One region of the Paenibacillus sp. IHBB 10380 genome, then DNA from elsewhere that is predicted to be linked to it. Evidence: riboswitches for the same ligand, from Rfam matches in the RefSeq annotation. Region 1 holds a riboswitch; the other holds the start of a gene.

Region 1 (3,132 bases):
ATTATCTCAATTAAATTCAAAGGTACTCGGTCAGACGCTGATCACGAATCCCAAGAGCTTGAGTAAACCAGCTATAAGACGAATTATGAATAGAGTCAATGGGAAGACTCAAGTGAAATCACACCATTTTAACCTTCGTTTACATGAATTGCCGGGGTCCTCACGTACTGCTGTAGCTCGAATTCTATGTGCGAAGTCCATAACAGTTGAAACATGTTGGAGTCTAAAACGATCGACTCGTGTGAAGTATCAGGTAGATATAGCTTGTAGTTTCTTAAGAGAAGCAGGCTTAATGAATAAGTAAGGATTAAGGTGAATTAAGAAGCCTTGGGTAGCGCTTATCTAATGCCTTTTTGTGTATCTATGTAATCTATGTATATTAGAATCTTAGAAATCCATATGAATCATACGCTGAACGGTTGCCAAAGTAAAATTCGAATTGGAGGGTTATTCTTCGTGTTTTGACTGAAAATGAACGTGGAAACGAATACATATGGCTTATGCTTTGATTTACTATATGAATTCTACGTTATGCTAGTATTTTTAACATTTATAAGAGAAAATGAGAAATAAAGAGATGGATGCAGTAAATCGAAGATAAGTGATGAATTAGTTTCCCTAAATGTCCTACATTGCCTTATTTGAATCCACACCATTCTTTACAGAAATAAACGTCGAGGGTATGATTCATCTCATCAGTACAACAAACAAAGTTTTCCATTTAGAATCGCTGAATTTCCTTGTTATGTAAGGGAAATGGGGGAACCAATAAATTGATGATGCATAAGCGGTGTGAGAGCCGTCTCATGTATCATCTGGGGTGAATCCTATTACGAATATCATGAAATTCGTAATAGGTAGGGCGACTCTCACCGCCCGAATCCGACAGCTAACCTCGTAAGCGTTGGAATGCAGTTGCTTTTCCTTTTGGTACTAAGGAAACAGCGCTGCTCTTATATGAGAGAGGATGATGGAGCGTGTGATCGTATTTCGACCACAGGGCTTAGACCTCTGTGGTTTTTTACTGTGTTTTTTATCGCTGAGTCCTTGAATAGAAAAGGAACGGGGGAACCAACGGAAGTGATGATCCTTATAATTGATCATGACTTCAAGGGGTGAATCTCGGGGCAAGTAAGCTTGCTCCCGAGTAGGGCGACTCTCACGCCCGAATCCGACAGCTAACCTCGTAAGCGTATTGAGAGAGGCAACAATTTTCGTGAATAAGACAGGGTCTTTGACCTGCCTTAAGAAGCCACGGGATGAGTTCTTCTCTGCCCCGAGGCTTTCTTTTTGTTGTCTTCTCTTTCTAATTAATAGGAGGAGAATCACATGAAAGTACAACAAGATTTGATGATCGTATCCGCTCCAAATTTAATAGGAGAAGCTTTTATCCGTCAATTAATGAGATACAAGATCCCGTTCGCCGCTATAACGAACAATAAAGTGGAGAGAGAGCGGATGAAGAAAATGGGCGTAGAGAAAACCCTCATGGTCGGTACTACGGATGAACGTACATGGGTCATCCCGGAGTTCTCAGTGGGTAAAATCATTTTATTTGAAAGCAGTTTGAATCTAAGCTGCCGGTATTTACGAATATGTCGCACATGGACCTCAGAGCCCATTTATATTATTACTCATTCGAGCAATCCAAGATCGATCTACAAAGGGCTTGGAGCAAGTTATGTGATTCATACGCACAGTCAAGATGCTTCGTTTCTAGTCTCTATGTTAGTTGATAAATAACAATTGAAGTTTGGGAGGGATTTACATGCTAGATCTGTACATGGTGTTAATTCTGGCAGGAGCCTACGCTTTGTTTACTGGATTTTTATCTTGGTGTGGAAGTGTGGTCCGAGAAGCGGAGGGCGATGGACAATGATAGTTGTTTCAGTATTAACAGTGTTTATATTTCTTTATTTGATCTATGCGTTGATTAACCCAGAAAAATTCTAAAGCTTCAAATCTAAGGAGGAAGTAATCACTCATGGGCATTCTACAAATTGCTATCGTTATCCTGGTCTTGGTGTTACTCGTCAAGCCGTTGGGTACTTACCTGTACAACGTATTTCAGAATGAAAGCAACAAAACAGATAAATGGTTCTCCTTTGTGGAGAGACCGATATTTTCCTTAATTGGTTTGAAGGAACGCAAGGGAATGACTTGGAAAAGGTACGCATTTAGCTTTATCTTAACGAATATTGTGCTGGTTATCGTCAGCTATCTCATTCTCCGAATGCAGAAATTTCTGCCGTTTAATCCGAATAATATTGACAACATGGAGCCGACTTTGACCTTCAACACGGTCATTAGCTTCATGACGAATACGAACTTACAACATTACAGCGGAGAAAGCGGTCTGTCATACTTTTCGCAAATGGCCGTGATCATGATGATGATGTTCACATCCGCGGCGACGGGATTGTGTGTGGCGATTGCGTTTATACGAGCTATTACGAGCAAGGGTGAAACCATCGGTAACTTTTTTGAGGATTTCGTGAAGGCAATTATACGTGTGTTCCTTCCAATAGCATTTGTGGTTACAATGCTGCTTGTAGCGCTTCAAGTTCCACAAACCTTGCAACCCATGTTATCGGTGACAGGGCTTGATGGACAAGGACAGCAAATTGCCATCGGACCGGTTGCTTCATTAGAGTCCATTAAACACTTGGGGACGAATGGTGGTGGATTCTTCGGCGTAAACTCGGCACATCCGTTTGAGAACCCCAATCCACTTACGAATGTAGTTGAGATATTATCCATGTGGTCATTGGCTGCTGCTTTGCCTTATACATTCGGTTTGTTTGCCAAAAACAAGAAGCAAGGTTGGGTTATTTTTTCGGCGATGATGATTTTATTTATGGTGTTCTTGTCTTTGGTCTATGTATCAGAGTCTAACGGTAACCCAGCACTGAACCGATTGGGTACTGATTCTTCACAAGGTAGTATGGAAGGGAAAGAGGTACGATTTGGCGTTGCCCAATCCGCGCTCTTCACCACGGTGACAACAGCGGCGACTACAGGTTCGGTGAACAACATGCATGATACATTGACACCACTTGGTGGGATCACACCGCTTGCATTAATGATGCTAAACTGCGTGTTCGGGGGAAAAGGCGTAGGCATTGTGAACAT
Region 2 (3,132 bases), 2.5 Mb from region 1:
GAGAACGAGGACTTTTCTTTTTTGAGGGTATACGTAAACTCTGGAAACCAATGACGCTGCTATATTGGATAGAGATCGGACTTGTATTAGCTCCAGCTTATTGGCTCATTCCAAAATTATATAATATGGCACTCACAGCAGTTATATCTCCTTCTATATGGCTACAAACTGTGCCATATGTTCTCGCTTGGTATGTATACCGTTATATCATCCATCAATTGATTCTCTACATGCAATTTGGCGCAACAGGCCTCGCAGGGATCCTCTCCTCCATGATGATATGTCTTCGTTATGTGATGTCTGTTATGGGTATTTCACTCATTCTAGGGCTTAGTTGCTTGTTACTGTTCAGCCTATTCACGGGTGTGTCCCTTTGGTGGACTGGATTACTTGGCCTTATTGTTCAACAAGCTTATCATTTCATATCCTGTCTGTTTAAATTATGGGGGATCACAGCACAGTTTGACTTATGGTATACCAAGAGGTTCAAATCTTCATAAAATAAATTATTAAATTTTTGTCATCACTGTAATGCCTTGATACAGGAAAAACCCCACCCATTTTTGAGAAAAAGGGCGGGGTTTTTCCTGTATACTTTGCTTTAAACGTTTGCAAAACCATACATCCTCTGTTAAAATAATCCCAGTTAGTTTTTAGTAACAACTTTGTAATCTTTACGACATTATTATTGTATACGACTGTCACTTTCAGGTGCACGATAAAAGCCAAATTCCTTGGCACCAGGGAGCGGGGGAACCATGATATGGGTGAATTGATCTCGCATTAGAGGGATCATAGGGGACCTTCAACCGAATCCTTAAGCTAACCTCGCAGGCATTGGAAGGGGAATATGTATTGAAGAAGAAATTATCCGCCGTAGCACTGAGCGTGGCACTTGCACTAACCATTGGAACTGGAAGCGTATTTGCAGACTCGAAACTGGACTCAGTTATTCATCCTACTATCGGGGTTAGTTACAAGACCGCTGGAACATCCACCAATGGATTTGACTGCTCTGGATTTACCAAATACGTATTTCAAAAACTAGGTGTCACTCTTCCTCGTCAGTCCTCATCACAGTATCAGATAGGTGATTCTGTGTCACGTAATGCGATGAGACCTGGAGACCTTGTCTTCTTTAATACCTTTGGAAATGGTGTATCCCATGTTGGGATATTTGTTGGTAATGGTAAATTCGCACATGCATCTACTTCACGTGGGGTGATCGTTAGCTCTCTCAATGAAAGCTATTACTCCAAACGCTACGTTGGCGCTAAACGTGTGATGAGTACAGCTAAGTATCAAGCTACCGCGTATAACTAAATCTTTATAACTAAGCCTGCTCATAGCCTGCTCATAAGATTTTTGCCGAAATCTTATGAGTGGGTTTTTCTTTTATTTCATACTATAGACGTAATAAATCACAAAAAGGTTTCATTTTTTTTAACTAATCCATAATTTTTTTTAATATTATTGATAGAAACAATTGCCAAACTATTAATCCTTTGTTACAATAGTCCCAGTTAGTTTTTAGTAACAACTTTGTAATAAGTGTTGTAACAACTTATTATTGATGTATACGTTCTATCAATATAGCGTTAACCAATCAGCCGAATTCCCGTAAAGTCGGGAAGCGGGGGAACCAGTAGTGGGTGAATTGATCTTGCATCAAAGGGATCATAGGGGACCTTCAACCGAATCCTTAAGCTAACCTCGCAGGCACCAGGAGGAATCATATTGTTGAATAAGAAATTAGTATCTTCATTTATGGGTTTGGCCTTATTATTTACTATTGGAACAGGAAGCGCTTTCGCAGACTCTAAAATGGATACAGCGATTGCTCCAACACTTGGAACCAGTTATAAAAACGGCGGGGTCAGCACAAGCGGCTTCGATTGCTCCGGATTTACAATGTATATTTTTGAGAAACTAGGTATCAATTTGCCACATCAATCTGGTTCACAATTCGGTATGGGTACTGCTGTAGATCGTAGTGATTTACGTGAAGGCGATCTAGTATTCTTTAACACGAGTGGAAAAGGCGTTTCACACGTTGGAATTTATGTTGGTGATGGTAAATTCGCACATGCCTCTTCTTCTAATGGTGTAATTATTAACTCACTTAGCGAAAGCTACTACGTTTCCCGCTACATCGGTGCCAAGAGAATTATGAGTACTGATACATATGAAGCCGTTGCGATTGATTAAATCATTCATTTGACCTTACCGCCCGAGAGTTGAGATTTTTACCGAATCTCAACTCTCGGGTTTTTTGTGTCTTCTCATATGTGCATCTTTTAATGCTTATCATTGCATACTTTGATTGAGCTTACTCTTTATTATCCTGCTATTTGAGAACTAAGCACCTACTTCCCGTAAATACATATCACATGTGTTTCAACGATGATAACCAAATTTATCTGAGAGCAAAGGAGAGCCTAACATGAGCAATAAAGATGAAGATTTCATTGTTCTTCCTATGGAGATAAGCCATGCCCAAGCTATTTGTGATTGGAAGTTCGCCCCACCTTACAACATATATGGTTGGATGCCTTGGGAACAAATGGAGAAGCTTGGTATTGAGTTCGGGGACCCTCTTCTCAGAACAGCTCAATATGTATCCGTTATGAACAAGTCTGGGGAGTTATGTGGATTTGCACAGTTCTTTCCATTAGAGGGAGTAACGCGTTTAGGCATCTGTATGCACCCTGATTTGTGTGGCCAAGGAAGGGGTAAATCTTTTGTGCAATCCATTGTTCATACGGCATTGTTACGAGAGCCCCAGAATGAAATAGATCTAGAAGTACTTACTTGGAATAAACGCGCTATTCAAGCCTATGCCAAATCCAACTTCATCATTACTGATTGTTACGAACGACTTACTCCTGATGGTAATAAAGACTTCTACTGTATGGTCTATCAGCAAGATAACACCTAATCATATGATAAATAGCACTACTCTGTGAGTTTTTTGATAAAATTAACAATATATTTGTTTATTTTTTGTCACAAATGCTATGCTCTAAGAGTTTGTTCCGTTATAATAAGTACATTAGCTTAAATAGAAAGGGACGAATAATTATGCAAAAATGGATCATGAGCGGTTTGTTTTTCGCAGCGTGTACAATAGCC

Evidence for each region. Region 1 has a riboswitch for cyclic di-AMP ahead of UB51_RS10580 (hypothetical protein). Riboswitches for the same ligand answer to the same signal wherever they lie in the genome.
Region 2: another riboswitch for cyclic di-AMP. It lies ahead of UB51_RS22590 (C40 family peptidase); the one in region 1 lies ahead of UB51_RS10580 (hypothetical protein).

What each region holds. Positions count from the first base shown of each region.
Region 1 covers NZ_CP010976.1:2,456,484-2,459,615, reverse strand. Annotated here, with positions in the region: gene UB51_RS10585 (succinylglutamate desuccinylase/aspartoacylase family protein) at 1-304, shown strand, start outside; cyclic di-AMP (ydaO/yuaA leader) riboswitch at 719-919, shown strand; cyclic di-AMP (ydaO/yuaA leader) riboswitch at 1,028-1,209, shown strand; gene UB51_RS10580 (hypothetical protein) at 1,330-1,743, shown strand; gene kdpF (K(+)-transporting ATPase subunit F) at 1,876-1,953, shown strand; gene kdpA (potassium-transporting ATPase subunit KdpA) at 1,985-3,132, shown strand, end outside.
Region 2 covers NZ_CP010976.1:4,976,212-4,979,343, reverse strand. Annotated here, with positions in the region: gene UB51_RS22605 (hypothetical protein) at 1-500, shown strand, start outside; cyclic di-AMP (ydaO/yuaA leader) riboswitch at 714-852, shown strand; gene UB51_RS22595 (C40 family peptidase) at 856-1,323, shown strand; cyclic di-AMP (ydaO/yuaA leader) riboswitch at 1,599-1,737, shown strand; gene UB51_RS22590 (C40 family peptidase) at 1,741-2,208, shown strand; gene UB51_RS22585 (GNAT family N-acetyltransferase) at 2,444-2,938, shown strand; gene UB51_RS22580 (c-type cytochrome) at 3,082-3,132, shown strand, end outside.